Regions from separate parts of the Providencia alcalifaciens genome, predicted to be linked through region 4. Evidence: predicted binding sites of a transcription regulator. Region 4 holds the regulator's gene; each other region holds the start of a gene.
What was found. The regulator PurR, encoded in region 4, represses purine synthesis genes. The targets are predictions, from matches to a motif close to CANGCAAACGTTTGCNTG.
Positions count from the first base shown of each region.

Region 1: a site for PurR is predicted at 3,947-3,964, ahead of LDO73_RS01205 (NCS2 family permease). Genes of this name have one in related genera too.
Region 2: a site for PurR is predicted at 5,796-5,813, ahead of purM (phosphoribosylformylglycinamidine cyclo-ligase). Genes of this name have one in related genera too.
Region 3: a site for PurR is predicted at 5,888-5,905, ahead of purE (5-(carboxyamino)imidazole ribonucleotide mutase). Genes of this name have one in related genera too.

Region 1 covers NZ_OU659204.1:271,884-279,904, reverse strand. The annotation lists gene hemN (oxygen-independent coproporphyrinogen III oxidase) at 1-1,303, opposite strand, end outside; gene yihI (Der GTPase-activating protein YihI) at 1,519-2,037, opposite strand; gene LDO73_RS01205 (NCS2 family permease) at 2,510-3,844, opposite strand; gene LDO73_RS01200 (amino acid ABC transporter permease) at 4,071-4,823, opposite strand; gene LDO73_RS01195 (amino acid ABC transporter permease) at 4,825-5,577, opposite strand; gene LDO73_RS01190 (ABC transporter substrate-binding protein) at 5,652-6,491, opposite strand; gene phoU (phosphate signaling complex protein PhoU) at 6,732-7,463, opposite strand; gene pstB (phosphate ABC transporter ATP-binding protein PstB) at 7,477-8,021, opposite strand, start outside.
Region 2 covers NZ_OU659204.1:2,204,714-2,212,734, reverse strand. The annotation lists gene speG (spermidine N1-acetyltransferase) at 36-572, opposite strand; gene LDO73_RS10240 (isocitrate lyase/PEP mutase family protein) at 1,072-1,848, shown strand; gene LDO73_RS10235 (bifunctional transcriptional activator/DNA repair enzyme AdaA) at 1,832-2,887, shown strand; gene LDO73_RS10230 (SDR family oxidoreductase) at 3,213-3,962, shown strand; gene purN (phosphoribosylglycinamide formyltransferase) at 4,054-4,692, opposite strand; gene purM (phosphoribosylformylglycinamidine cyclo-ligase) at 4,692-5,732, opposite strand; gene upp (uracil phosphoribosyltransferase) at 6,050-6,676, shown strand; gene uraA (uracil permease) at 6,752-8,021, shown strand, end outside.
Region 3 covers NZ_OU659204.1:2,857,606-2,865,626, reverse strand. The annotation lists gene ybbP (putative ABC transporter permease subunit YbbP) at 1-1,113, shown strand, start outside; gene LDO73_RS13155 (esterase-like activity of phytase family protein) at 1,346-2,725, shown strand; gene LDO73_RS13150 (CynX/NimT family MFS transporter) at 2,833-4,086, opposite strand; gene purK (5-(carboxyamino)imidazole ribonucleotide synthase) at 4,207-5,292, opposite strand; gene purE (5-(carboxyamino)imidazole ribonucleotide mutase) at 5,292-5,807, opposite strand; gene lpxH (UDP-2,3-diacylglucosamine diphosphatase) at 5,977-6,699, opposite strand; gene ppiB (peptidylprolyl isomerase B) at 6,711-7,205, opposite strand; gene cysS (cysteine--tRNA ligase) at 7,506-8,021, shown strand, end outside.
Region 4 covers NZ_OU659204.1:1,686,216-1,694,236, forward strand. The annotation lists gene LDO73_RS07715 (MATE family efflux transporter) at 1-847, opposite strand, end outside; gene LDO73_RS07720 (riboflavin synthase subunit alpha) at 1,130-1,807, shown strand; gene LDO73_RS07725 (putative quinol monooxygenase) at 1,889-2,161, opposite strand; gene LDO73_RS07730 (helix-turn-helix transcriptional regulator) at 2,186-2,941, opposite strand; gene punC (purine nucleoside transporter PunC) at 3,105-4,328, opposite strand; gene punR (DNA-binding transcriptional activator PunR) at 4,451-5,356, shown strand; gene purR (HTH-type transcriptional repressor PurR) at 5,372-6,397, opposite strand; gene LDO73_RS18200 (YnhF family membrane protein) at 6,665-6,748, shown strand; gene sodB (superoxide dismutase [Fe]) at 6,837-7,415, opposite strand; gene LDO73_RS07760 (Grx4 family monothiol glutaredoxin) at 8,016-8,021, shown strand, end outside.

The DNA of each region.
Region 1 (8,021 bases), 1.4 Mb from region 4:
TGCGGATCAGCAAACGCCCTTGAGGCGTCACTTTAATTCCCTTCTCACTGACTTCCACCAGCCCATCTTCTGCCATTGGTTTGAGCAGTTCTAGGTCTTCTTTGAAGTAGCTTTTGAAATCGATTGGGTAGAGCGCTTCAATTTGGGCAAAGCTCAATTGGAAGTTACAGATCAACGTTTTGATTACATCGCGGCGTAGGCAGTCGTCATCTGTTAGCACTAATCCACGCCATAGAGCATGGCCTTTTTCTTCCACTTGCGCGTAGTAGGTTTTTAAATCTTTCTGATTTTGGGCATAGTTATCGCCGAGCATGCTAATCGCCGATACCCCTAATCCTAATAAATCACAATCCCCTTGGGTGGTATAGCCTTGGAAATTACGATGTAAAATCCCTTCTCGCTGCGCCACTGCCAGTTCATCTTCTGGGCGAGCAAAATGATCCATACCAATAAATTGATAACCGCCGGATGTTAGCGTTGCGATAGTATCTTGCAGGATATCCAGCTTTTGCTCCGCCGTTGGTAGGTCTTCATCTTTGATTTTACGCTGCGCTGCAAATAAATTCGGCAAATGAGCGTAGTTGAAAACGCTTAGACGATCAGGTGCTAGCTCCGCCACTTTTTTCAACGTAAACGCGAAGCTTTCGGGGGTCTGTTTTGGCAAACCGTAAATTAGGTCGATACTGGTTGAAGTGAAGCCAGTCTCTTTGGCACGTTTAATGAGCGCAAAAATAAACTCTTCATCTTGCTCGCGGTTAACCAGAACTTGCACTTCTTTATTAAAATCTTGAACACCCATGCTTAGACGGTTAAAGCCTTCGCTGCGCAGATGGTCAATCATGTCGAGTTCTATTTCACGGGGATCTACCTCGATGGACATCTCGGCATCTGGTGCAAAATGAAAATGTTTTTTCAGCAAGCCAACTAAATGGCTCACTTGTGCCTTGTCTAGATACGTTGGTGTACCGCCGCCCCAGTGCATTTGAGTCACTGTGCGGTTTTTAAGTAACGCAGCACGCTGGATAATTTCTTTTTCAATGACTTGTAAATACTCATCCGCTTTATGTTTTTGGCGAGTGACCAGCTTATTGCAGCCGCAGAAATAGCACAGTTTATGGCAAAACGGGATATGGACGTACAGAGACAAAGGGCGGTCAGGATAACGTTGGGTTGCCTCAACAAAAGCCTGTTCGTTGTAGTCTTGATTGAACTCTAAGGCTGTTGGATAAGAGGTATAACGTGGGCCTGAATAGTTATATTTCTGGATGAGAGAGAGATCCCAAACAATATTTTGCTCTGACATTGATATTCCTTAATTGACCACAAGCTCGAAAGCATCACTGTTAATTATATCTCTTTAGATTATTTTTTAGCTATTTATGTAAAGAGTCTATACCGCAAAGATTATAGCGATGTTAGGAAAAACAGATCTGATGCAACATCAAAGAAAAGGAAGGTAGGCGAGAAATTAAGCAGCATTCCTCCCGCCTGCCGCGGGAGGAACAAATAGAGAGGCAATTATTTACTTTTTAAGATGCGCATAATGTCATCAAATTTCTCTTCTTCCTCTTCATCACCCTCTTCTTCAGCATATTCAATGCCAAGAGTGTTCATCAGCTCATCAATACGGTCTAAGCATGTTTCAACATATTTTTGCTCTTGCGCCGTAATCGTTTCACCTTCTTCCAAGCGCGCTAATAACGCATCTAAACGATCGTCACTTTCCAACATTTCCAGTTCTTTTTCTGGGGTCAGTTTTTCTTTAGCAACTGGCTTCTCTTTCACAACTGGACGTGCTGTTGGCTTGTTATCTTCCACAATTAATGGAATGGGTTTTTTACTGCCAATACGTGGGTCAGCCTGAACATTTTGTCCATTTTTTTGACCATTTGAAGACTCGTCTTGATTACGGCTACCAGACTTATGCCCGCGATGTTTTTTCTCGCGCTTACGCTCACGACCTTCCGCGTTAATTTCTTCTTTCGTCTTACGGTATTTTTTCTTTGGATTGCTGGTCGGTTTTTTTGGTGAATTCATGGTTTGCTACCTTGATAAAATCAGTTTCTGCTGCGGAATCTAGCAGGATCCTTTTAGCGGTGAAAGCACTACTTTGCAATTGTAGGTGAATTTTATCTCACTTTGCATTCGCAGCAATACTTTAATGATTATACCTTAAATAATTTGAGTTGCATGCAAGCAACAAAAGGGAAGCTCGTTGAAGGGTCTTGTACTAAAAATAGAGAGTCACCTTGAGCAATATTCTAAATAATTCAAGTTGCTTATGTTGTCCAATGCTCTAAATAGCTGTATCGCCAGAAAACAGAAAACCATCTTGAGTAATATTCTAAATAATTCAAGTTGCCTAAGCATTCCAATGCTCTAAATAGTTTGTGCTGTAGCAAGGCGGCAAGAGTTGCTAATCCCTAGGAGCATACATAAGTATGTGACTAGGGTTAGCAACCGAAGCCAACGCTGCTACAGTGCAAAATATGACGAGCATTCGAGCATATTAGGCGTCGACGAGAACCATTTTTAACAAGAACATCGCTGCTACAAGGATCACACACAGACCCAGATCACGCCAGCGCCCTGTACCAATCTTCATCGCACAGTACGCGATAAAGCCTAGCGCAATACCTTCTGTAATCGAGAAACTAAATGGCATCATTACCGCAGTTATAAACGCTGGAACGGATTCCGTTAAGTCATCCCATTTCACACGCGTTAAGCTTGAAGTCATCAGAACGCCAACATAAATCAGCGCACCTGCGGTTGCATAGGCTGGAACCATTCCTGCCAGCGGAGAGATAAACATAGTCAGCAGGAATAACACACCGACGACAATCGCGGTTAAGCCCGTACGGCCGCCTACGGATACCCCTGAAGAACTTTCGATATACGCTGTTACGGACGAAGTCCCCATTGCAGAACCGGCTACCGAACTTAAGCTATCTACATACAGCGCTTGCTTCATGCGAGGGAAAGTCCCGCGCTCGTTGGTAATACCTGCTTTGTCTGTTACCCCAATCATGGTGCCTGAGGAGTCAAACAGGTTCACCAACATAAAGGCAAAGATAACCCCAGAAAGTGCGAGATCCAGTGAACCAGCAAAGTCCACTTGTCCAACAACACTGCTAATGCTTGGTGGCATTGAGAAAATGCCCGTATATTTCACATCACCCAGTGCTAAGCCAATCAGCGTAGTCACGGCGATAGACACCAATACTGCCGCATGGATATTACGCGCCGCTAAAATGGCAATAATGAAAAAGCCTAATGCCCCTAGCCACACATTATGGTGAGTTAGGTTACCAATCGACACTAAGGTATCTGGGTTTGCAACGATAATACCGGAGTTTTTCAGTCCCATCATGGCGATAAACAGACCGATACCGCTGGTGATCCCCACTCGTAAACTCAGGGGAATATTGGCGATGATCCAGTAACGAATACGGAATAACGTCAGAATAAATAATCCAACTGCGCCCCAGAATACAGCGCCCATAGCGACTTGCCATGAATAGCCCATCGCCCCAACAACCACAAAGGCAAAGAAGGCGTTTAGCCCCATCGCAGGTGCAACGGCAATAGGTAAGTTAGCCAGTAAGCCCATTAAAATACTGCCGAGGGCGGCGATTAAACAGGTGGTTACGAATACCGCTTTGATATCCATACCAGCTACAGACAAAATTTGTGGGTTAACAAAAACGATATATACCATCGTCAGGAAGGTGGTGAACCCTGCAACGACCTCTGTTCTTGCGGTGGTACCGTGTTCTTGTAATTTAAACACACGCTGAAACAGACCCTGCGATTGCGAGGAGCCAGATGATTGATTAGTCATTAAAATGCGCCTTGTCGAAATGTCATGCCCTAGATTGCCAATGGATGCGTGGTGGGCACGAAAAAAAGTTTTTTTCGGCTCATGGTACAACTAAACGATGCAAAAGAAAACGATTGCGTCATTTTAAATAAGTCGCATTTCCTAACTGACTGATACTGTAAATGAATATCGAGGGAGACATGGCGGTTGTCACACCGCCATTGGGGCTTTCGCCGCCTTTGTGCGATTAAGAAAGCGCAATCAGCTTTTGACGTCGCCAAAACAGCCAACCGCGTTTTGCTGAACGGCTGCGCGCTGCACTTTTATCACTGAGTTTTTTCGCCACTTGATTGGCAATAATTTCGACTGACAGGCACATCACAAAGTAGATAAATGCCACAAACAGGAATACTTCCAGCGGGTAGATCATTTCACGGTTATTCACCTGTGTTGCTAGGAATGACAGCTCCGCCACCCCTACAATATACGCCAGGGAGGTATCTTTAATTAACGCAACCCATTGGTTAATAAAGGAAGGTACCATCATGCGTAAAGCTTGAGGTAACACCACATTCCACAGCACTTGCCAGCGGTTAAATCCGAGAGAAAGCCCGGCGTTCCATTGCCCTTGGCTGATAGCTAAAATTCCTGCTTTCACGCCGTGGGCTAAATAGGCTGAGGTGATCAGCGCTAATGCACACACCACTGCCGTCACGCCCGGAATTTCCGTTCCGAAGACAATAGGCAATAGAAAGTAAGTCCAAAAAATCAACATGATAACGGGAATCGCGCGGAAAAAGCCTAAAACGGCGGCAAATAGATTCACCCAGAAGCCACGTAGCATCGCCAGCGCAATACCGCCCAATGTGCCGAGGACAATAGACGCGGCACCAGCCAATATGCTCATAATTAGCGTTAGAGCGGCTCCTTCCAGTGGTCCATCAGGGTAAGCCCCAAATAGCAAATATTGCCAGTTATCTGTAATGACTGAAAAATCCATCTTATACCCCCTGAGCCAACTGACGCTGTTGTCGCCATTGACCCCAGCCTTCCATAAAGGCGATGATTGCGATGTACAGTACCGTTGCTAAACCAAATGCAGCAAATGTTTGTAATGATTGGCTATCTACTTGACGTGATACATAAGAGAGCTCTGCCACCCCGATCGCCATCGTTAATGACGAGTTTTTGACGACGTTCATGTATTGCCCTAACAGCGGCGGTAACGCGATTTTTACGGCTTGCGGTAAAATCACTAAGCGCATGGACTGCCATGAGGTAAGCCCCAAAGCGAGAGCCGCTTGTTTCTGTCCTTGCCGCACTCCTCGGATACCCGAGCGCACTTCTTCCGCAATGAAAGGCACGGTGTATAACGTTAAACCGACAAATCCGGCTAAAAATTCAAAGGACGGCCAACCCAATGTAACCCCTAAAATTTCAATTTCATGGGGAGTATTCAGCCATTCCATGGCTGATTGAGGGAGAATTTCTCCCGAGGCGAAGTACCAAAAAAACAGTTGCACTAGTAGCGGTGTATTACGGAAAATCGAAATATAAACGGTCACAAACCAGCGTAGCGGCGCGATTTGGCTGTCTCTTGCCGAGGCGGCAATAAACCCTAATAGCGTGGCAGCGATGATCGTACAAATCGAGATCCAGACTGTGAGCAAAAAACCATAGCCAAACCACTCAAGGTATTGTGGTGCTAGTAAATGCGCAGACCAGAAGTCACCGCTGAAAAATTTGTCGAACATATTTCGCCTCGCTATAACTGACAACCCCTGCAACATGGCAGGGGCGTTTATTCTCACTAAACTACATGACTAACTTAAGATTTAGGCTGTTCGCTCAATGGGGCAAATTTGAATTCACCACGAGGTTGTGCCGCTTTGGTGTCTGGACCAAACCAACGGTTATAAATCTCGTTCGCTTTGCCTTCTTTCTCCAGTTTCAGCAAGGTGGCATTCACGTTCTCAATTAAACGCGTTTCCCCTTTGCTCGCGCCTAACGCTTGATATTCTTTAGTTAAGCTAAACGGTGAGATTTCAAAGTCTGCTTTCACTTTTTCTGGCAAATTACCTAGCAAGCCCACCAGCTTCGCATCATCTTGGGTAATCGCTTGAACGTTGCCATTACGCAGCGCGGCAAAGGCTTGGGGAGTGTCATCATAAGAAATCACTTTGGTATTTGGGAAACGTTCACGCAGAGTCACTTCCTGCACCGTGCCTTTATCTGCACCAATACGCAGCGGCGCGATATCTTCAGGGGTTTTCAAGACACCTTTACGAGCAATGAACTTCTGCCCGGTCGCAAAATCAGGAATGGAGAAATCCACCTGTTTTGCACGCTCGTCTGTAATTGTGAAGTTGGCACCAATCAGGTCAACTTTACCGGATGTGAGCAATGGAATGCGGTTAGCTGGGTTGGTTGGACGCAGCTCTAATTTCACGCCAAGATCATCAGCAATCGCTTGGGCGATATCGATATCATAGCCAGCAAGTTTTTTGGTTTTAGGATCAATAAATCCGAATGGGGGATTACTGTCAAAAACAGAAATGCGGATCACTCCCGCTTGTTTAATATCATCTAATTTATCTGCGCTAGCGACATTCGCTGTTAGCGCCAGACCTGCAACTAAAAGTGCGGAAGTAAGAAAACGTGCTTTCATTGAATGCCCCTAACGGTAAATTTGCGTAAATTGACCATCACAAGCTATCAACTATTTCTTAGCACTTGAAATAATATTAAATAATATATTTATATCAATTTGGAATATGGGTAGACATAAAAAAAGGGGTGAAAATCCATCGGAGCGACCCCTAAAATGTTGCAGATTAAGACTCTTATCGAGCAAGAAGAAAATGAAGAAGATGAACACTGAGGTGCGAACACCTCAGTGGTTTAGCGATTACTCTTTGTTGCTGTCTTTCGAGCTAGTCAGCATTTTTTCAAGGCTATCTCCACCTACATGGCGGAAATCTTGCCCTTTAACATAGTAGAAAATAAATTCACAAATATTCTGGCAACGGTCACCGATACGCTCAATGGAGCGAGCACAGAACAGCGCAGTTAAGACGCTTGGAATGGTACGCGGGTCTTCCATCATGTACGTCATTAACTGACGAACAATCCCTTCGTACTCTTGGTCTACCTTTTCGTCTTCACGATAAATACGGATAGCTTCTTCCAAGTCCATGCGCGCAAAAGCATCCAGCACGTCATGCAGCATTTGCACGGTATGGCGACCTAATGACTCCAAGCTCACCAATAATGGCTGGTGCTGCTGAGAGAATTTTTCCAGTGCGGTTTGGCAGATTTTATCCGCGACGTCACCGATTCTTTCCAGTTCAGCGATGGTTTTTGAGATTGCCATAATCAAACGCAAGTCGCTTGCTGTTGGCTGGCGCTTGGCGATGATTTTGACGCACTCTTCATCGATTGCCACTTCCATCATGTTAACTTTGTGGTCGTTGGCAATCACTTCTCGCGCTAGGGCTTCATCCTGATTATGCATCGCAGTGATAGCCTTGGTGAGCTGTTCTTCAACTAGCCCTCCCATGGTCATCAACTCAGTATGGATATGTTCCAGTTCAGCATTGAACTGCCCTGATATATGTTTGTTGTGGTTCAGCGTATCCATCGTCGGCTCCATATCAACCGTAGCGGCCAGTAATATAATCTTCAGTTTGTTTCATTTCTGGGGTGGTGAACATCTTGTCAGTGTTGTTAAATTCCACTAACTCACCCAAGTACATAAATGCCGTGTAATCAGAACAGCGTGCCGCTTGTTGCATGTTGTGGGTCACTATCACTACGGTATATTCTGATTTCAATTCCGTGATCAGCTCTTCAATACGCCCCGTTGAGATTGGGTCCAGAGCAGAACATGGCTCATCGAGTAACAGAACTTCTGGGCGAATGGCGATACCTCGCGCAATACACAGACGCTGTTGCTGTCCACCAGAGAGGCTGTAGCCACTTTGGTGAAGTTTATCTTTGGTTTCATTCCACAGTGCCGCTTTTGTCAGTGCCCACTGTACACGCTCGTCCATTTCGACGCGGGACAGCTTTTCAAACAAACGCACACCGAACGCGATATTGTCGTAGATAGACATCGGGAATGGCGTTGGTTTTTGGAACACCATACCGACTTTCGCACGTAATAACGCGATGTCTTGTTTGTCCGTCAGAATGTTTT
Region 2 (8,021 bases), 520 kb from region 4:
CTTCTATCGCGCTATTCTTGGAAATATTAAGCGTTTTAAGACTGCTGTTTCATTGCAAAATATTGGTGCTGGAACACACACATACGGATTGCGGTGTGGTAGCGACCATTAACAAAAAACTCATCAATTAGCTCGCCTTCTGTGTGGAAGTCGAGTTTATTATAAATATGGATAGCTTTGACATTTTCTTTATCGACTATCAGATAAAGTTTGTACAAATTGAGCACTGAAAAGGCGTAGTCCATGGCCAGTTTTGCAGCGCGGCTTGCATACCCTTTCCCTTGATAGCGGGGTGCAATGATAATCTGGAATTCAGAACGACGGTGAACATAATCAATTTCAACCAGCTCGACTAAACCGACTTTTTCACTGTCTGATTCGACAATAAAGCGGCGTTCGGATTGGTCGTGAATATGCTTATCGTAAAGATCACTGAGCTCAACGAATGCCTCATAAGGCTCTTCGAACCAATAACGCATAATATTGGCGTTATTGTCCAGCTGGTGGATGAAAGCTAAGTCTTCACGCTCAAGTGGGCGCAACTTAAACAGATGAGCTTGCCCGGTCGTCATAAAACACCTCGATTGTTATTAATTATAAAACTATTTATGGCGAAAGTATCAACTAGAAAATTAATTACTTAGCGCTGTTATAAGGATACCACTTATTTGCAATAAAATAATGACAGAAAGCAGGGTGAGGGAGAGTTTGTCGAAGATTAGTTGGTTTAAGGGGGAGTGGTTGGCATGTGGTTGATGGTGGGTTTAGACCACAAGAGTGAACGTAATATCTGAAAATACGTGGCTAGAAATAGAAAAGGGCGGAAATTGTATCCATCTAAAGATTGTACTCGTACAGAACTGAGTCGGGATGGCGGTGATGTAAATCTAAAATAGCGGACAGCCTTGTGCCAAGAGCGGACGTTATAAGAACTAGAGCGTGTTGAACAACAAAGTAGAGAAGATTTTTCCTTGGTTGATATAGATAACATACAAAAATGGTCGTCCAATTTTCGGTTGTTAGGGAGCATTGAATATTTTAGGTTTATCTTCATTCAAAAAGGAGATAAACATGAATTTCATTGAGCTTCATAATCAAAATAAACCGCTACTTATTGCGAATGTTTGGGATGCAGGAAGTGCGATTGCTGCGCAGCAAGCAGGCTATCAGGCACTAGGGACTTCAAGTGCAGCGATTGCCGCTACATTAGGTTACGAAGATGGGGAATCCATTTCTTTTGATGAGCTATTTTACATTGTCAGTCGCATCAAATCTGTTAGTAATCTACCATTAAGCGTTGATGTAGAAGCTGGATTTGGTGATACCTCTGAGGAGATTGCTATTAATCTCAAACGCCTTATTCAGTTAGGGGTTGTTGGTATAAACCTTGAAGACAGCAGAGTGATTAATGGTGTCAGACAACTTGGTGATGCAACAATATTTTCCGAGGCATTAAAAGAGATAAGAGCGGCATTAATCTTAGAAGATAGCCCATTATTTTTAAATATTCGTACCGATACATACCTCCTAAATCATGAACAATCATTGGAGGAAACCTTGTTCCGCGGGCGGCTTTATAAAGCAGCGGGTGCTGATGGGCTTTTTGTCCCATGCCTAACATTAGAAAATGATATAGAGATTATTTCCAAATCAATTAGCTTGCCATTAAATGTAATGTGTATGCCTAATCTGCCTAAATTTGAGAGATTAAGTATACTGGGCGTAAAACGTATTTCAATGGGGAATTTTATTCATTCTGCTCTTCAAACAAAGCTTAGAGACTTGATGTTAACTATCCAATCACAGCAGACATTTGCAGGAGTTTTTGTGGATGAAAGTTCTCGATAATAATCAGTGTAATATCTGGTATCAGGCATTACTTGAACGCAATGCAGAATATACAGGCGTTTTTTTTGTTGGTGTCAAAACTACTGGCGTATTTTGTATTTCAGTGTGTCGGGCACGTAAACCAAAACGTAAAAATGTTGATTTTTATCGAGATTTTAAGTCGGCTTTGGATGCAGGGTTTCGCCCCTGTAAAGTGTGTCGTCCTACAGAAAATGCATATAGTGCACCGCTTTTCATTGAGCAAGCGCTGGGGCTTGTACGTGCATACCCTAAAGCAAAAATAAAAGATTCTGAATTACGGATGCATGGTATCAGCCCAGAAAGAGTACGTCGTTGGTTTCTACAAAATCATGGAATTACCTTCCAGACATTTCAACGAATGCAGCGGGTTAATATAGCGGTTCAAGAGCTTAAAAGTGGTCGAACTGCCACGGATGTTGCTTTGGATAATGGTTATGAATCATTGAGCGGTTTTGGTTATACCTATAAGAACATAACAGGTGCTGCCCCGACTCAGCAGAGTCAGATGATTATGATTCACCGTTTTACTACACCACTTGGGCCCATGTTTGTCTGTGCCACAGAACACGGTGTTTGTCTGCTGGAGTTTACTGACCGAAGAATGTTGGAAGCCGAATTTCGCTATCTTCAAAAGTTGCTTAAAGCGCGAATAATTTCAGGGGAAAACGTTCATACACGTCAGGCTGAAAAAGAGATTACCGAGTATTTTTCTGGAACACGTCAGAAATTTGATCTACGCCTAGTTACCCCAGGTAGTGATTTCCAACGTTCTGTCTGGCTAGGGGTACGTGGTGTTAGCTATGGGCAAATATCTCACTACCAAGCACTATCTGAGCAGATTGGGAATATCAAAGCAGTACGCGCAGTGGCGGCAGCCAATGGTGCGAACCGAATAGCTATCATCATACCGTGCCACAGAATTATTGGTAAAGATGGTGCAATGACAGGTTATGGTGGTGGTATAGCGCGTAAAGAATGGCTTATTGAGCATGAACGAAAAAACTGTTTAGAAGAGTGATTCACTTAGATTATTGAAATAAAACAAAGTGGAGAAAGTTAAATTTTATACTTAACCGCTTTTTCCAACTTGTTATTTATTCGCAATCTTTAGAGAGATGTCTGTTTCTCGCTCAGCGCTGCCTTTCCGGTTAATCATCTGGCTCCAGAACGCTATCGAAGTGCTTATTTAGGAGCCTCACTCTTAGTAAGCGCGTTTGTTGGTGGCTTATCACTAAATTGTCAGGAAAACGTGTATTTTTCGTCATGCCAGTATTTTACCTGTACATTTCAGTCTTAATATTGGTCAATAAGAAAAAATAAAATTAAAACTGGGCGCATAAAACATGAAAAACAATATTACGTTGATAACGGGTGGCGATCGCGGTATCGGTCGAGCGACAGCAATCAATTTGGCACATAAAGGTCATAAAGTTTGTATTGGCTACCACACTCGTCAAGACTGCGCGCAGGAAGTTTTAGACATAATTCGCCATGCAGGTGGTACCGCCATTGCGGTGCAGGCCGATATTTCTCAGGAAGAACAAATTGTTTCGTTGTTTCAGCAGATCGATAAAGAATTAGGCCCCATTTCTGGGCTGGTTAACAACGCAGGAATAATCATGCCTCAAGCCTCAATAGAGCAGTTAGATGCACAGCGATTAGCTCAATTATTTGCAACGAATGTCAGCGGTAGCTTTCTCTGTGCGCGTGAAGCGGTCAAACGTATGGCGTTTCGTCATGGTGGGCAAGGTGGCGCGATTGTTAATGTTTCTTCTGCGGCATCTCGCCTTGGCTCCCCACATGAGTATGTGGACTATGCCGCATCCAAAGGTGCCATCGATACAATGACGATTGGTTTATCTCTCGAAGTCGCTGGGGAGGGTATTCGAGTCAATGCCGTCCGCCCCGGTTTTATCTATACAGATATGCATGCCGATGGTGGTGAAGCTGCACGGGTTGATCGGGTTAAAGAGAGTTTACCGATGAAACGTGGAGGCCAGCCAGAAGAAGTCGCTCAGGCTATCGCGTGGTTGTTGTCTGGTGAGGCATCTTACGTCACGGGAAGTTTTATCGATTTGGCGGGTGGGAAATAAAGCGTTTCTTGCGGATGGCTGAACTTGAGTTATTCGCTCAGACCTGCCAACCAAATCTGAGCGAATGTATTTAAATCTACTGAATTGCGCATTAATTTGCGTGATAACCTGTCGCTGATAGCGGCTGGCCATCGAGCAGGGCTTTACCGTCTTGCATTACGAGGCGACAGGAAACAAACCACGCAATAACTTGAGGATAAATCAGGTGCTCTTGCAGTTTAACGCGTTCAACCAAATCGTCTTCAGTATCTTGCGGTAACACCGGCACATATCCTTGCAAAATAATCGGACCACCATCGAGCTCTTCAGTGACAAAATGTACGGAAGTACCGTGTTCTTTATCACCATTTTCAAGTGCGCGTCGATGGGTATGCAGCCCCGGATATTTAGGCAATAAAGAAGGGTGGATATTCAGCATTTTCCCTGTGAAATGTTTCACAAAATCAGGGGTTAAAATGCGCATAAACCCAGCTAATGCCACTAAATCCGGTTGATACTGCTCGATAGCGTCTAACAGTGCAGCATCGTAGGCTTGGCGTTCAGTGAATGCTTTCGAGCTAACACAAAGGGCTGGAATGCCAGCCTCTTGTGCGCGAACCAAACCGTAAGCATCACTTTTATTACTGATCACCGCGACGATTTGCCCATCGATTTCATGGCGTTGGCAGGCATCAATAATCGACTGCAAATTACTGCCACTGCCTGAAATCAAAACAACGATGTTTTTCATTAGCGGATAACAACCTGCTCTTCACCCGCAGGTAATTCGCCAATTGTCCCGATCTGCCAAGCATTTTCGCCCAATGCGCTCAGCAGTTTTAATGCAGATTCAACTTCGGTTTGTGGCAGAGCAATGATAATACCGACGCCGCAGTTAAATGTACGATACATTTCGTGGGTGGTGACATCACCCGCTTGTTGCAGCCATTCGAATACCGCAGGCCATTCCCAGCTGTTGCCGTCAATGATGGCTTGGGTGTTGTCAGGTAAAACGCGAGGAATATTTTCCCAGAAGCCGCCGCCCGTAATGTGTGCAATGGCATGAATATCGTTTTTAGCAATTAATTCTAAGACATTTTTAACATAGATACGGGTTGGTTCTAACAGGTGATCAGCGAGAGGTTTGCCCGCTAATTGCGTGGTTTCTGGATTGGTTTTGCTGACTTCCAGAATTTTACGCACTAATGAATAACCGTTAGAGTGAGGGCCGCTTGAGGCTAACGCGATCAGCGCGTCGCCCGCACTGACTTTTGTGCCATCAATAATTTCAGAGCGCTCAACAACACCCACACAGAAGCCAGCAACATCATAATCCTCGCCGTGGTACATGCCCGGCATTTCAGCGGTTTCACCACCGACTAATGCACAGCCAGACTGCTTACAGCCTTCCGCGATCCCCGTGATAACGCTCGCGGCGGTATCTACATCCAGTTTGCCAGTTGCATAATAGTCTAAGAAAAACAGTGGCTCAGCACCTTGGACAATTAGGTCGTTGACGCACATAGCGACTAAATCGATACCGATGGACTCATGACGTTTTAAGTCCATGGCGAGGCGTAGTTTAGTTCCCACACCGTCAGTGCCTGAGACTAAAACAGGCTCGCGGTATTTTTGTGGCAGGGCACACAGTGCGCCGAACCCTCCCAATCCTCCCATCACTTCTGGACGGCGAGTCTCTTTCACCACACCTTTGATACGTTCAACCAATGCGTTACCTGCATCAATATCAACACCGGCATCTTTATAGCTGAGAGAGGTTTTATCAGTCACTACGGCCCCCAAGGCAATTGCATTTTGGAAAAGATAACTTCATTTGCCGATATTCTATCAGGCTCCGCAAACGTTTGCGATAGCTTTCTGACTGAAATATTTGCTGCAATAAATTGTGATGTCGTGACGCAAAGCGCATGATTTTATTCACTGCCTACACCATAAAAAATATTATGTGTATACTAATTCAGCAAATAACGCCAGATTGATGATTGTTTGACCTGAATCAAGATGATACTAGTGGCATTGAGGGAAAAAAGCGGTATAATCCCGCGATTTTTTTGTCCGGTAACGTTTTAAAAAAGTAGGAGAAACCCATGAAGATCGTTGAGGTAAAACACCCTCTCGTTAAACATAAACTCGGCCTGATGCGAGATCATGACATAAGCACTAAGCGCTTTCGTGAACTGGCCTCAGAGGTTGGTAGCCTACTGACTTATGAAGCGACCGCTGACCTAGAAACTGAAAAAGTAACAATTGATGGTTGGTGTGGTCCTGTAGAAATTGAGCAAATTAAAGGTAAAAAAATCACTGTAGTTCCTATCCTGCGTGCCGGTATTGGCATGATGAACGGCGTTCTGGAAAGCGTTCCAAGTGCACGTATCAGCGTAGTAGGTATTTACCGTGATGAAGAAACGTTACAACCTGTCCCATATTTCCAAAAGCTAGTTTCAAACATCGATGAGCGTATGGCTTTGGTTGTTGACCCCATGTTAGCAACCGGTGGCTCGATGATTGCAACTATCGACCTTCTGAAAAAATCTGGTTGTAATTCAATTAAAATATTAGTTCTTGTTGCTGCACCGGAAGGGATTGCTGCATTAGAAGCTGCTCACCCTGATGTTGAACTGTATACCGCTTCGATTGATCAATATTTAAATAAAGATGGTTACATCGTTCCAGGTCTCGGAGACGCGGGCGATAAGATATTTGGTACTAAATAATAATGAAGCCGACTGAAGAGTCGGCTTTTTTTTGATAAAAAAATAATATTCACGACGCATAAGAGGATGACGAGCATGACACGCCGCACGATAAGTGTTGAAGAAAGACCACCATTACTACAAACCATTCCATTAAGCTTTCAACATTTGTTTGCCATGTTTGGGGCAACGGTTATTGTTCCTATTTTATTTGGCGTGAACCCGGCAACAATTTTATTATTCAACGGGATCGGTACGCTGCTGTATTTATTTATCTGTAAGGGTAAAATTCCTGCTTATTTAGGGTCGAGTTTCGCCTTTATTTCTCCGGTATTAATTTTACTTCCTCTTGGGTATGAGCTAGCGCTTGGCGGGTTTATTATCTGCGGGGTGCTATTTTGTATCGTGGCATTGATTGTCAAAGTGGCAGGGCGTGGCTGGATCAACGTGATGTTCCCACCTGCAGCGATGGGGGCGATTGTCGCAGTTATCGGTCTAGAATTAGCGCAAGTAGCAGCTAGTATGGCTGGGCTGTTACCAAAAGAAGGTGCGGCGGTTGATTCAAGTACCTTAATTATCTCAATCACCACATTGTCAGTCACTATTTTGTGTGCCGTGGTTTTCCGTGGATTCCTATCGATTATCCCAATCTTAATTGGCTTCTTAACGGGCTATGCACTCTCTTATTTCATGGGGATAGTGGATTTCACGCCAGTTATCGAGGCTCCATGGTTTGCAGTTCCAACATTCTATACACCGCGCTTTGAGTGGTTTGCGATTTTAACCATTTTACCTGCGGCGTTAGTGGTGATTGCAGAACACGTTGGGCACTTAGTGGTGACGGCGAATATCGTTGAGCGTGACTTAATGAAAAACCCAGGCTTACATCGTTCCATGTTCGCAAACGGTTTCTCTACCGTGTTGTCGGGTTTCTTTGGTTCGACGCCAAATACCACTTACGGTGAAAATATCGGCGTGATGGCGATTACTAAGGTTTACAGTACGTGGGTCATCGGTGGCGCGGCCATTATCGCTATCTTACTCTCTTGCGTGGGCAAATTAGCGGCAGCGATTCAATTAGTGCCAGTACCTGTTATGGGGGGTGTTTCACTGTTACTGTACGGCGTAATCGGTGCATCGGGAATTCGTGTTCTGATTGATTCGAAAGTGGATTATAACAAACCACAAAACCTGATTTTAACTTCAGTGATTTTAATCATCGGTGTGAGTGGCGCAGTGATCCACATTGGTCAAGCTGAACTGAAAGGTATGGCGTTGGCGACAATCGTCGGTATTCTGATGGCGCTGTTATTCCGCTTTATTACCTTTGTTCGCCCAGAAAAACAGTTTGTGACTTCTGAAGTGA
Region 3 (8,021 bases), 1.2 Mb from region 4:
TCAGTGAGTCGCTTATTGCGCCAGCCATTACAAACTATCACGCAGATGAGCGCGTTTTCACTGTCATTTATGTTATTGGCGTTGTTGATTTTGGTTCGAGGGGATCTTTTAGATCGCTGGCAACAGCAGCTACCCGCGGATAGCCCGAATTATTTTCTGATCAACATGACTCAGTCTCAGCTTGCCCCCGTAACGCAGCTTTTAAAGCAGTACCAAGTCACACCAACGGAGTTTAATCCGGTTGTGTTAGCGCGTTTATCGGAAATTAATGACCAGTCTGCGATTGAGTGGGCGGATACTCGCGACCCTAATAATAACACTGTTAGACGAGAGCTTAGCTTGACGTGGCAATCAACATTGCCGCCAGCGAACGAGTTAGAGCAAGGGAATTGGCCGCCGAAAGCGGGAGAAGTTTCCATTGAGCAAACCGTCGTTAAAGAGTTGGGACTAAAAATTGGCGATAAATTGACGTTCAATGCGGGCTCGCAGATTTTCACGGCTAAAGTGAGCAGTATTCGTAAAGTGGATTGGGAAAGTTTGCGCCCAAATTTCTACTTTATTTTTGCGGAGGAAACGTTATCGCCAATGCCAGAAACATGGTTGAGTAGCTTCCATTATGATGGTGATGGACAACTGTTAACACAACTGAGTCATCAGTATCCGACAATTAATGTGCTGGATACTGGCGCAATCATCACGCAAATTCAGCAGATTTTACAGCAGGTCAGCCAAGCTTTAGAAGTGATGGTGGTCTTAGTGATTTTCTGTGGCTTATTATTGTTACTCGCACAGATTCAAGTCGGTATGAGCCAACGAGAGCGGGAGTTAGTCGTGTATCGTACCCTTGGTGCGAGCAAAAAACTGATGCGCCGTACTTTATGGAGTGAATTTGCCTTACTCGGTGGAATGGCTGGGCTTGCTGCGGCATTTGGGGCTGAAGTCGCGCTATGGTTACTGCAAACTAAAGTGTTTGATTTCCCGTGGCAGCCAGAATGGCGTTTGTGGGTGCTATTACCGCTCTGTGCTGGGTTCTTGTTATCGGTGTGTGGCGGTTGGCTGGGACTGCGATTACTCGGCACTGGTAACCAACATCGCCGATTATCAAACGGTTAATGGGAAAAAAATAGAATAGCGACTGAGGTGGCTATTCTATTTGAAAATGAAAATCGGATGCTTGAGCTTCGCTGTATAAGTTTTTTAAGTTTAGGTATCCGACATCAAATAAATATTATTTTGTTAGTGCTGCTGGTTAAACGAACTGTCTCTAATCCTTCACAAAACCTTCATTCACCATGGTTATGATTCCGTTATCAATTATTGATGGCATTAAATAGGAAAAATAACAATGGCTCGCCTTACACCAATAACTTTTAAACTGACATCACTTTCTTTATTAATTGGTTTACTCTCATTTAGCACCGCAGGGGTAGCTCAACAAGTTTCGCAAAAACAAGTGCCTGCAACACTCGCTGGACATGCCATTTTATCGGTGGATGCGACAGTACCAACGCCGGAAAATGCACCTTCGGATATGCAACACAGTGGTAAATACACCACAGGAACCCGTGTTGATACACTGGGTAAAGTGGAAGGGAAATCTGATGGGCGTCCAACAGGCAAGTTTGTTCCAATCAAGGGGCAGCCGTTACAAGGTCATTCAGGTATCAAGCGTATGAATGATGGTACCTATTGGGTGCTCACAGATAACGGTTTTGGGAATAAAATGAATTCCCCCGACTCGATGCTGTATTTAACCCAATATGATATTGATTTTAAAACGGGAAAAGCTAACCCGTTGAAAACAATTTTTTTCCACGACCCTAATAAAATTATCCCTTTTCATATTATTAATGAGAGTAGTGAGCAGCGCTACTTAACGGGCAGTGACTTTGATCCAGAAAGTTTTCAGTTTGCAGATGGAGCCTTGTGGGTTGGAGATGAATTTGGACCTTATCTCATCAAAATGGATTTAGATGGCAAAGTGTTGGCGCTATTTGAAACGCAAGTTGAAGGCAAGAAAGTCGTTTCCCCTGACCACTACACACTGACAACGCCGGGCAAACCTACGGATAAAGTGACTTTCCAAGTCAATCGCTCAAAAGGTTTTGAGGGAATGGCATCATCGCCGGATGGATCAAAACTTTATCCAATGTTGGAAGGGGCTTTGTGGCAAGAAGATAAACAAGATTATGAGAATGTGAATGGTAAAAAAGCGGCACGTATTCTTGAGTTTGATGTGAAAAAGCAGGATTGGACTGGACGCAGTTGGTTATATGTTTTTGAAGATAATCAAAATGCGATTGGTGATTTTAACCTAATTGATGATACTCACGGCTTGATTATCGAACGCGATAATGGCGAAGGTACTGCGGATAAAGCGTGCGCTGAAGGCGTAAAAAACAAAGAAAACTGTTTTAGCAATTTAGCCAAATTTAAACGTGTTTATCGTATTGAATTTTCTGATAAAAATGTAGGTGATGCAGTGGATAAACAAGCCTATGTTGACTTAATGAACATCCAAGACCCTAACAAGCTAGCCAGAAAACCGCTAAATGATGGGGTATTTACCTTCCCATTCTTTACGATTGAAAACGTGGATGTGGTGGATAATGAACATATTATCGTCGGTAACGATAATAATTACCCGTTCTCTTCCAGTCGTGAGCCCAATCAAGCAGATGATAATGAATTTATCTTGCTGAGAGTACCAGAGCTATTGAAGTAGTTCTCAGCCGGTTAGACAGGTAAGAAGTAGAACGTGTAAATGGATCCTTGTTTTTCCCTTGGTTTGATATTTGCTCGGGTGACCCCGAGCGTTTTTCTTTTTAGGGATTAATCTTTTTTTACTTCTAAAGCAGGGGGCTTCATCATTAAAGTAAAAAATAGGATCACGATAACCGGAGCGGCAATGGTCAAAAATGCAGGGGTAAAACTGCCTGTAATATCTTTAATTGCACCTGCGATAAATGGCGCTAAACAGGCAATTGTTGAGATTAAATTGACGACGGAGAACAACTCTAAATAAGGCCCGCGACCAAAATAATTAGACAGCAAAACACTGGACGCTAAGAAGGTCATGCCGTAGCCGACACCCACACAAATTACGAACAAAATCAGCCAGAACCATGATGTGGAGATACTCAGTGCCACGACGCCAAGCACCATGATAATTAGGCTACCGATCAATAAACGCTTCGGCTCCAGCCATTCACCCGCAGCGCCCCCTAAGAAGCGCGAAAATGCATTCACAAACGCCATGGTACTCAGCAAAGAAACCGCGATAGTCATGCCAAATCCACGCTCTTCAATGTGTGCCACTGCAAAGCTGTTTACTGTAATGCCGCACCATAAGAAAGAGGTATAAGTCGCGGCAATTAAATAGAATTGCCAAGTGCGTAGTGCGCGGCGAACTGTCCAAACCTCAGCGGTACGATAAATAGGTTTACTCGTATGGCTTACTTGTTTTTGCATCACTTTCTTGGCGTGATCTTGTTCTTTTTTCCCTTCACGTAATGCCAAGATAGTGATGATTGTGACGACACTAAGATAAACTGCACACAATACCCAGTGCATCCGCCAAGAGCCTAATTGATTCGATGCGTAGAAGTAAATCCAAGGACCTGCAACACCGCCTAGCCCACCAATCGTGAAGTACAAGCCAAATGCCAGAGATTGCTTTTCAAATAGGCGAGAAAGTACATAGGTGCCCGGAACGGTCGCTAATAGTGTAAACCCGACGCCAATCAAGGCGGTACCTAAGAAATAGGTGCTGATTGCTTCGGTGGAATAGAGGCTATAAAAGCCAGAGCAGAACACAAGCATGCCTAAAAGCAGCGTAAGACGAACACCAACTTTACGTATCAGCAATGAGGGTAGAAAGCTCGCTAAACCGCAGGTTAAACCGAGTAAAGTAAAACCAAAGCCTGCCTCCGTCCAACTCCATTTTAATTCGCCAATCATGCTCGGTAATACTACGCCTAATGAGGTGAAGGTAGTGGCGGTAGCAAGGAAGTAAACCAGTCCGAGGAGAATAAGAATTGACCATTGGTATAATGGGCTAAATGGTGAGGCTTGTGTTTCTGGCATATGCACTCCAGTGGTGCCCTAGTGAGTTAGTCATCACTCACAAGTAATCACTATAAAAGTAGGGCAAAAATAGCACAATGCCCGAAATATCACTTTCGGGCACGAATAGCGCTATTTTCCCTATTTTTGGCGAGAGTACCAGCCTAATTTTGTTTTTGCCCACTCAATGCCACTTTTATACTCATTTGGCAGCATTGGGATCAAACTATCGAGGGTATTTTCGAGTTGATGAACATCGCTATGAGTCAGATTTAAGTGACCCACTTTACGTACTGGGCGCACTTCTTTCTCATACCAATGTAAATGGACTAAAGGTAAATTTAACCATTCTTGATTAACATCAGTCCCAATTAAATTGACCATCACCGCAGGGCTGAAAACTTCAGGCGTCGGCATCGGTAAATTTAAAATTGCGCGTAAGTGGAGTTCAAATTGGCTAATGGAAGCGCCGTTTTGAGTCCAATGTCCACTATTGTGAACGCGAGGGGCGATTTCGTTGATCAGCAGTTTATCGCCAACGACAAAACACTCCATTGCCATCACACCGACATACCCTAACTCATCCATCACGGCACTGAGCATCGCCTGTGCTTGTTGTTGCTGGACTGGGTTTGCATCAGGGAAAGCCACGCTGGTACGTAAAATCCCTTCTTGGTGAAGATTATGGGTGATTGGGTAGAATACGGATTCACCAGATTGGCTACGGGCACCAATTACGGAGACTTCAGCATCAAATGGGATCCCTTGCTCAACGATGCATTCACCGTAAATTTCCGCAGGGAGCGCTTGTTCATCACCAGGGCGAACACGCCATTGACCACGGCCGTCGTAGCCACCTGTTCTGCGTTTCACTATCAAAAAATCACCCAGAGTGGCGAATAACTCTGGCCATTGGTCTGGAGATTCTAATCGTGCCCAAGGTGCTGTGGATAAACTTAACGAGTCGAACAGGCTTTTTTGTGGGAAGCGGTCAGCTAACCGTGGAAAAATATCACGGTTAATAAACGCATTATGACGCGCTAACTCTTTGGTTAATGGGGTTTCTGGCCAGCGTTCAATTTCAGCGGTGATCACACTTTGCTGATAAGGAACAGCTTCAGGCTCCGCATCTAATCCAACAGGAAAGACAGAAATACCCAGTGGTTCGCCAGCTTGGCGTAGCATGCGACCTAATTGACCGTTACCAAGGACACAAACCGGTTTCATTACACTTCCCTCGGATCTGGGTTATTTAATACGTCGTTGGTTTGTGTTTCACGCCATGCGGATAAGCGGTTGAATAGCTCACTATCATGAGTGGCTAAAATTTGTGCGGCTAGCAGCGCAGCGTTAGCAGAACCTGCTTTACCAATGGCGAGTGTGCCAACGGGAATGCCTTTTGGCATTTGAACGATAGAATACAGGCTATCGACACCACTTAATGCAGCGCTTTGTACAGGGACTCCAAGGACAGGAACCAGTGTTTTTGCGGCTAACATTCCTGGTAAATGGGCAGCACCACCGGCACCAGCGATTATCACATCAAAACCATTCTGTTTGGCATTTTCAGCAAAGGAAAACAGTTTGTCTGGCGTGCGGTGTGCGGAAACAATCTCAACATGGAAAGGCAGTTGCAGTTCGGTCAGCACGTCAGCGGCATGCTGCATGGTTGTCCAATCACTTTTAGAACCCATAACAATGGCGATTTTTGCCGCAGATTGAGCAGGAACTTGGGCTGTCATTTGGTGTGATCCCTGTATTGAAAAATATCACCCTAAGGGTGGGAATGTGAATTGCCCCGATCATATCACGGTAATTGGGCAAGGAAAACGTTTGCGTGATTATAAAACAAGCAAACAGTCGTATTGACGACTAACAATTTAGCCGTGTGACTTTATCAAGATAGGGATGTTAAAAAGGAAAGAAAATAAGCTCAATACCGTTTTCGTTGATCACAAAGGCGGAGCCTTCGCTGTGCCATGCGCCTAAGACTCCACGAAAATGAAGTTGACCACTGAGATTAATCTCGTGGATAGCAGGGCGATGAGTGTGTCCGTGGATCATCCATTGTGCTTGATGTCGGTTTAAGGCATCAATCACTGCGTCAGAATTGACGTCCATAATAGCTTCGGATTTCATACTGCTGGCATATTGGCTATTGCGACGCATTTTTTGTGCAATGCGGCGGCGAATAAAGAGCGGTAGAAGTAAAAATATCCGCTGGATCCAAGGTGTATGGACTTTTTTACGGTAGTTCTGATAAGCGGCATCGTCGGTGCATAACGTATCACCGTGCATAATTAAAATACGCTTACCATAAAGTTCAAGTAAGGTTTCTTGGGGCAAAATTGTCATGCCACACTGTTTTGCATAACGTTGACCCAATAAAAAATCGCGATTGCCATGAATGAAATAGCAAGGAATACCACGTTCACTCAGCTGTTTTAGGGCTTGAGCCACTTGCTGATGCAAAGGGGTATTATCATCGTCGCCAATCCAATAATTGAAAAAATCACCGAGGATATACAGGCTGTCAGCGTGGATGGCTTGTTGTTCAATAAATGTCAGAAAACCGGCGGTGATCGCCGGTTCATCTTCACTTAAATGCAAATCTGCAATGATATAAGTGGACATAAATTCAGGGATTACTCGCTGACAGTCACTTTTTCAATCACAACATCTTCGCGAGGTACGTCTTGGTGATGTCCACTGCGACCAGTAGAAACACCTTTGATTTTGTCAACTACGTCCATGCCTTCAACCACTTCAGCAAATACGCAGTAACCCCAACCATCTGGGCGCTCTGAACGGAAGTTTAAGAAGTCATTATCAGCGACGTTGATGAAGAATTGTGCTGTTGCTGAGTGTGGATCGTTAGTACGAGCCATTGCTAATGTACCACGACTGTTTTTCAGTCCGTTATTAGCTTCGTTTTTGATAGTCGCTTTAGTGTCTTTTTGGTTCATGCCCGGCTCAAAACCACCGCCTTGGATCATGAAGCCGTTAATAACACGGTGGAAAATGGTATTATTGTAGAAACCTTCACGGCAGTAGGCTAAAAAGTTTTCGACAGTCACTGGTGCTTTGTCTGCGAAAGTTTTGATAACGATGTCACCGTGATTGGTATGAAATGTAACCATAATAGCTATCCTGAATAATTGTTTTTTATGCGCTAACTTGCGAAAGCGTTGAGATCAGCAAGTTTATATCACAGATAAAACCTGACTTGAAGCGACAGTGTGTTTGCAAAATAGGTTATCCCATAACAGTGACCTAATAATTAAGGCGATAAAGTCAGGCGCTAACCTTGCTTTCTTCGGGTGATCGCGATTCAATACCGTGCTATTTTCGTAAGGTTGAATCTGGATATTTTACCCTCAACATCGCGATAATCTGATGTATGATAGGTATACACGTACTAATAAAATGGAAATAAATCGATGCTACAAATTTTCAATACACTGACTCGCCAAAAAGAAGAATTTAAACCCATCCATGCTGGAAAGATTGGGATGTACGTGTGTGGCATCACCATTTACGATTTGTGTCATATTGGTCACGGTCGTACCTTTGTGGCTTTCGATGCAATTAGCCGCTATTTACGCTATTTAGGCTATGACTTGAATTATGTGCGTAACGTGACTGATATTGATGACAAAATCATTAAACGTGCCGCTGAAAATAATGAAAGCGTGGAAGAGTTAACGACGCGCATGTTAGCGGAAATGCACAAAGATTTTGATGCATTAAATATCCTACGTCCAGACAGCGAACCGCGTGCCACTCGCCATATTCATGAAATTATTGAGCTAACTGAAAGCTTGATAGAGCGTAAGCATGCTTACGTCGCAGAGAATGGCGATGTAATGTTTGAAGTTAAAACTGATCCAAACTATGGGCTGTTATCTCGTCAAGACTTAGACCAGCTCCAAGCAGGTGCCCGTGTTGAAGTGGCT
Region 4 (8,021 bases):
CAGAACTAAAGTTAAGTGCTACTTGGTGGCCTGCGACCGCAACAACCCCTAAAGGTGCGACCAATAGGGCAACAACCGCAAACAGTGTGACTTCAAAAAACAGCGCTAATCCAATCGGTGTTCCGAGCACAATAATGCGTTTCAAAATATCCGGGTTTGGCGCGCCTAATGGTTGAGCAGGGCGAATATCTCTCTGGTTTGGTGCGTGCTTAACATACCATCTCATCATCAGGCACATTGCCCAATACACCGTTGCTGTTGCCACACCGCAACCGACACCACCTAAGGCAGGTACGCCAAAGTGACCATAAATGAAGATATAGTTCACCGGAATATTAACCATCAAGCCAAGAAAACCAATCACCATGCCGGGTTTTGTTTTTGATAAGCCTTCACACTGGCTACGGTATACTTGATAAAATAGGTAACCCGGGGCTCCCCACATAATCGCGTGTAGGAAGCGAACCGATTTATCGGCTAACTCTTGGTCAATATGAGGCATATTGCTGATGATCAATTTACTGTTATATAACAGCAACATGATACTAATGCCTAAAATAAAGGCTAACCACAAGCCTTGTTGAACTTGGTCGCCAATCAGGTTTCTACGACCCGAACCGTTCATTTGAGCAATGATTGGCGTGAGTGCCATGAGAATACCTTGCCCTAATAAAATAGCAGGCAACCAAATAGAAAAACCAACAGCCACAGCTGACATTTCGATTTCGCTAACACTTCCCGCCATAATAGTGTCCACAAACCCCATTGCGGTTTGGGAAAATTGGGCGAAGAAGATAGGGATACCGAGAGCCAGCAAGCTACGCGCTTCTGTAATATATTTCTGCACGCATACACCTTTACAATAAGTTTCGAATTAAAAAAAGAAAAAAGCGGAATGAAATTCTATGATTTACTAAAAAATCAGATAGTTAATGCTAACCCCTTATTCTATCTCTTTTATGTAACCAATCCAACATAGTTATCGATAAGAATAATAAAACAGCAGATTTGTATAGAAATAGTTTAAATATTTTGTGATGGCAGCATAAATATAACCACTCAAATAAGATAGATCTCTGAAAATTCTTAGGTAAACTGAGTTCATTAATTCACTGCACTGAGAGTCATTATGTTTACAGGCATTGTTCAAGGAACCGCTCCAATTATCGCAATCACGGAAAGAGCTAATTTCCGTACTCATGTCATGAAATTCACGCCGGAATTATTAGTGGGTTTAGAAACGGGGGCGTCCGTTGCGCATAACGGTTGCTGTTTAACCGTGACTAAAATTGAGGGGGAAAATGTTAGCTTTGATTTAATCAAAGAGACATTGCGCCTCACTAATTTAGGTGAGTTAAAAGAAGGGGATGTGGTTAATATTGAACGTGCTGCTAAATATGGTGATGAAATTGGCGGACATGTGGTTTCGGGTCATATCGTGACCACTGCAGAAATTAGCAAGATTTTCACCTCTGAAGATAACCATCAAGTTTGGCTATCTATTTATGATAAAGCCTTGATGAAATATATCTTACATAAGGGATTTGTGGCGATTGACGGAATCAGCTTAACGGTCGGTGATGTTATTAATAACCGCTTTTGTGTGCATCTGATCCCAGAAACGTTGGCGAGAACAACACTGGGTAGCAAGCGACTTGGTCATAAAGTCAACATTGAGATTGATCCACAAACTCAAGCTATTGTTGATACTGTTGAGCGTGTTTTGCATCAGAAAGAGCAAGAAATATTATTGAAGCAGAAACAAGAAAGTGAAGACTCAGTAGACAACGAGAAATCATCAATCTAGTTTTTATTTGATGAGGTTATAGCTCTATGCAGAGCTATAACCTGTTGAATCGGTAGGTGATAAATTCACCGAAGTATTCTATTACTTCTCACTAAAATTGACCGAAAAAGTGGCATTGTCACGTTCAATCGCGTCAACAAGTTGTTTAAAATGAGTGCTTTTTTGATACATTTCTAATGCTTGAGCATTTTCCCACTCTTCAAACACAATGTAGCCGTTTTCTTTTGCCATCAGATCATACTGCAAACATCCTTTTTCCATCCGACTGCGCTTGGCAATTTCGCTAACGATTTTCTTCGTTAAATACCCATCCTTTTTTTCGGTAGTGATTTGGGCATATACAACAATACTCATACCATTCTCCTTATGTACTCAGAACTATCTTAATGGAGACTTTGTTTTTGTATTGTAAAAAAGCGAATAATTTGACTTTAAAAACGCCGACGGTGTCATGGTAAAGTAACGCTTAAAATCACGATAAAAGTGGGATTGATCATAATAGCCCGTTTCAAACCAACGATAAGTATCTTGTTCTTTCACCATGGTTTTCATCACTTGCTCTAGGCGACAATTGATCTGGTAGCGTTTTGGTGTGATCCCAAATTCTTTTAAAAATTCTTTTTGAACTAAGCGTGCGCTGTAGCCAATATCATCGGCAATCTCGGTAATTTTTTTATTTGGATTTCGATAAAGGGAATCGATGACTTGGTCAATAAAATGGTTTTTTTTGGTTGCTTTAGTGACGTAAAAACACGAATTCAACTCTTTAAAAGAAGAATTGGCCAATGATTTAAACCAGTTATCACTCCAAACTTGGTTAAGCGGAGTGGGGATATCCGTATAATTTAACGTGCGCTGGGGAAGCAAAAAACGTAAGGCATCATGGCGAATACGCAGCACCATCACACTGGCATTATTCGGGATAGCCGTAAATATATTGACTCTGGGGATGATTAACTGAAATGGATTGACGGATGTATGCTCGTGAGTCGACATGCTAATATTTTCAGTCGAAACCCAGATTTCAGCACCTGTGCCTGGGAAGACTTTAATAGCATCAGTAAATTTCTTGATAATCAAAACTGAACTAACAAACTCTTTTAATTCATCAGGAGGATAATACTGTGTCAGCATGGCTCTTCAAAACGTCATAATTGAATATGCTAATAATAGCGTGTTATAGGAAAAAAATTAACTCCAATAAATACGTATTAACCAAAATAAAAAATCAGCCACGTTATCAATAATGGTAACGTGGCTGACTATAATGATTCTAAAAAATAACTTTAATTAACGATTAATCATGCTGATATTCAGTATGCTTAATCGCATTATTTGATTTGCTGGCACAACGCTGCATGAAATAGCCTATAATCATTGGGATCACCGTGAATGCCATCACGCCAGTAGTAGCAAGTAAAGGGTTAAAGGTAAGCGCAGATACTAATAAGCTAGCTAAGAAGCATAACCCTAACTGTAAGGCATTTTGTAATGCAGCGGCCTTACCACTAGCTGATGGGAACGTATTGAGGGCTTTGGCTACTGCAATTGGGTATGATGCTCCGTTCATTGCTGCCATAAAACAGAATGGAACTAAAATCATGGTTAATGTTGGCTGAGTATAAATCGACATGGCGAAGAGAATCATCATGCTAACGGCATAACCGGCTAGCAAGATTGGGAACAACGTTTCAGCGCGAACTTTAGCTAATACGAAGCGGCAGCCGTATCCCCCGACAATAAATGCCAGTGTTTGAGGAATATAACTCAGGCCGATATCTGCAGGGTTAAAGCCCATATTGCGTAGAATAAACGGTGAACCCGTTAACCATGCAAAAAAGCCAGCGCTACATGCTGCGTACACAAGCACGTTACCACTGAAAACAGGGGAGCGTAACAAGGTAGCAAAGGAAATTTTGGTTTGTGGCTGGTTTTCTTCTGCTGTGACTTTCGGGGCAACTTTTTTTAACATCAAAGTCGGTAGCAAAAGTAAAACGCCCACCATCATCAGCACGATGAAGATAAATTCCCAGTTTTTGTGTTCAAGCACCCAGGCACCTAAGAGGGGCGCTAAGGCGGGAGAAAGAGCCACTAAAGGCATGATAGAAGCAAATACTTTTTGAGTATCAGCTTCGTTATAGCGGTCGATAACGAGGGCTTGCCATAAAACTGCAGCAGAACAAACGCCAACAGCCTGTAAGAATCGAAGGATTAATAGCTGAGTAGCATCGGTGACCCAAATCATTGCTAAGCAGCTAACAATAAACAGGGAAAGCCCCACAATAAGGATAGGTTTACGGCCTAATTTATCTGAAAGGGGTCCCCATAGTAGCTGGGCAAAAGCAAAGCCCGCTAGAAAGATACTCAGAGATGCGCTGATAGCGCCTTCAGTCGTATTTAAGGATGTTTGCATTGAACCAAAGGCAGGCAGATACATATCGATGGCTAAAAACCCCAGCATGCTTAGGCCAGCAAGGTAAATCAAAAATCCAGAGGAGTTTTTTGTCGCAGTATTTGTCATAGTTTTTGCTTAATCTATATTTAAAATAATGTTAATAGTTATCTTATTGTATAGGCTATTTTTTTACGTTGTGAAACGGTAATATTTGGACTCTGCTATCAAATAATTTGAAGGGAAAGAAAATGTGGTCAGCTCATGCACTTGAAGTCATAGACGCAGTTGCTCGAACGGGAAGCTTTAGTGGTGCTGCGGATGAGTTGCATCGAGTCCCTTCAGCGATCAGTTACACAGTAAAACAAGTCGAAGAATGGTTGGCAGTTCCGCTATTCGAGCGCCGTCACCGTGATGTAGTATTGACGGAAGCTGGGGTTATTTTTATTAAAGAAAGTCGAAGTGTTATCAAAAAAATGATTGATACTCGACACCAATGCCAACAAGTTGCCAATGGGTGGCGTGGACAGTTCAGTATTGCTGTTGATTGCATCGTAAAACCGCAGCGTACAGAACAGTTGATTTTGGACTTTTATCGTCATTTTCCTGACATTGAACTGTATATCCACCCTGAAGTGTTTAATGGGGTTTGGGATGCTTTAGCGGATGGACGTGTGGATGTCGCGATTGGCGCGACCCGAGCATCACCAATTGGTGAGCGCTATAGTTTCCGTGACATGGGTTTTATGTCATGGCGTTGTGTTGCGAGCCCCGATCATCCATTAGCGAAAATTCAGGGCAAGCTGACGGATGACCAAATGCGTGAATATCCAAGTTTGTGCTTAGAAGATACCTCAAGAAGCTTACCGAAAAGGGACACTTGGGCGCTGGACAACCAACGTCGCTTAGTTGTGCCTTACTGGGAAAGTGGTTTAGCGTGTTTGGCAAATGGTTTGTGTGTGGGGATGGTTCCAGAGCACCGTGCGGCTCCGTTGTGTGCAGAAGGCAAGCTAGTTGAGCTGGAATTAGCGCAGCCGTTTCCTGAAAGCCCTTGCTGCTTAACGTGGGTTGAAAAGGATACATCTCCAGCGCTGAGATGGCTTCTTGACTATCTTGGTGATAGCGAAACGCTCAACGCGGAGTGGTTTTCGAGCTAATGTTCTGAGATAGGATTAGCGGCGATAATCAATAAATGGACCGTCAGCCACGGAACGGCGTTCAACTAAACGCGGGTGAACTTCAATCGTTTGCGCATCTTCGCGTTTATTCACAATACGATCGAGCAACATCGCAAATGCCATCTGACCTAAACGCTCTTTTGGCTGGTGGATTGTGGTTAACGCGGGGGTGAAATAGCGCGCATTACGCACGTTATCATAGCCAATAATGGAAATATCTTGAGGGACGCGTAATCCCATCTCGTCAGCTGCACAGATTGCTCCCATCGCCATGATGTCTCCTCCACAGAAGACAGCTGTAGGACGGTGTTTGTTACTGAGGATTTGCATCATTGCTTTGTAGCCTGATTCTGGTTCGAAATCCCCTTGAACAATCCATTCATCTTTCAACGTAACTTTGGCTTCTTCCATGGCTTTTTTGAAGCCTGTTAAACGCCCAATACCTGTATTTCTTTCAAGGGAGCCGGGGATCACGCCAATTTCACGATGACCACGATCAATAAGATAACGACCCGCTAAATAACCACCGTGGAAAGAGTTATCAATAATACTGTCAGTGAAATCCCCGCGAGAGGTACCCCAGTCCATGACAACCATTGGAATATTTCGGTAATCTTCTAACATTCCAATCAAGGTGTCGGGGTATTCTGAACACATCACAAGTAGCCCATCGACACGTTTTTGTGCCAACATTTGCAAGTAAGCTTTTTGCTTGCCTAAGTTATTGTGAGAGTTACATAAAATTAGAGTATAGCCTTTCTCATAGCAACTATTCTCGACAGACTCGATCACTTCTGCGAAATAGGGGGCTTCACTTGATGTTGCCAACAGGCCAATTGATTTGGTGTGGTTGACTTTTAAACTACGCGCAACCGCACTCGGAGAATAATTGAGCTCTTTGATGGCGGCCCAAACGGCTGTTTTTGTATCATCAGCGACAAAACGCGTCTTGTTGATAACATGGGAGACGGTTGTGGTAGAGACGCCCGCACGTTTCGCCACATCTTTAATTGTTGCCATGAGAAGAAAAAACTCCTAACCAAAACTTGGTCTCTAAAATAATTCTAGTTAAATAATTACCTGCATATTGATGCATAGTACCTTTGCTGGCAATAATTTAGCGATTTGTTATCGATTTTGTCTGATCTAGCGCAAAAACGAAAGAAATAATTGATGTTATAACATGTGATATAGACACTGGTTTTACATTTTTGTGCATGTATACTGAAATAACCTTTTTATTTTATGGTTATTTGATAATTCAATTTCTTTATATGAGAGGGTCTCATGGATACAGATTTTAAATATGGATTGCTAGCTGCGTTTGGCTCTTTAGCGGTAATTATTTTGTTTGCTGTGCACATTTTTTGATTTCATTTCCATCCTAGCGACTAAGGATGAGAAATAATTAAGGGCGAGTATTACACTCGCCCTTAGTCATTTTAGAACTGAACTAAAATTAAGCCAGATTTTCTTCAACAAATTTCCAGTTAACCAGCGCCCAGAAGTTTTCTAAGTATTTTGGACGTGCGTTACGGTAGTCGATGTAATAAGCGTGTTCCCAGATATCTACAGTCAGAACTGGCTTGTCGTCACCAGAAATTGGTGTTGCCGCGTTAGACGTATTAACGATAGCCAGGCTGCCGTCTGCTTTCTTCACTAACCAAGTCCAACCTGCACCGAAGTTTTTAACTGCGGCATCAGTGAATTGCTCTTTGAACTGAGCAAATGAACCGAATGCTTTATTGATAGCTTCTGCAACTTTACCTGTTGGCTCTCCACCTGCATTTGGTGCCAAGCAGTGCCAGTAGAAAGTGTGGTTCCAAACTTGAGCGGCGTTGTTGAATACGCCAGCTTCAGAAGTTTTGATGATATCTTCTAAAGACAGACCTTCAAATTTGGTGCCTTTGATCAGGTTGTTCAGGTTAACAACATAGGTGTTGTGGTGCTTACCGTAGTGGTATTCTAAGGTTTCAGCGGAGATATGAGGTTCTAAAGCATCTTTAGCATAAGGTAGAGCTGGTAATTCAAAAGACATTGCGTACTCCTTGATTGCTTTTATTCAGTGTTTAGGGTGTTTGCTCGTAAAATGAGCGAAATTAAATGTACTTCTATTAATTAATCTACTTCTAGTATCGCGACGTCAAGCTATGGTTAGCTATTGCGCCGCATTGTAAGTCATGTTTTTATCATAACAGAATACAGGTTACAGTAAGAAAAAAACTGTTCCATGATGCTATTTATGCCTTAATTGTTAGTAAGTTGCATAATTATTATTCCACTGCGTGTCGTTATTGTCATTGAAGAGCAGGGGAATACATCAAGTGTTATTAATTTGCTAATATATTAACAAATAACTCCTATGATTACACGGCAAAAACACCTAACGTGAATTTTTTATAGTAAAAAGAAAACGTTGCTATTTGCTTTTCACCTTTTGAGTACAGCAAATAGGAGTGCTATAGTATTCAACTTATAAAACTGGCATATTGTATGAAACAATCATGGAACAATTTGCGATGTTTTGACTATGCCGGCGATTACACCGGTCAATGTGTTCTGTCTAATGAGTTACCTTGCAAATGATTCAAAGTGGCTCAGTGACTGCAAAATCAGCACCCACGTTTTAGGATATAAAATGACA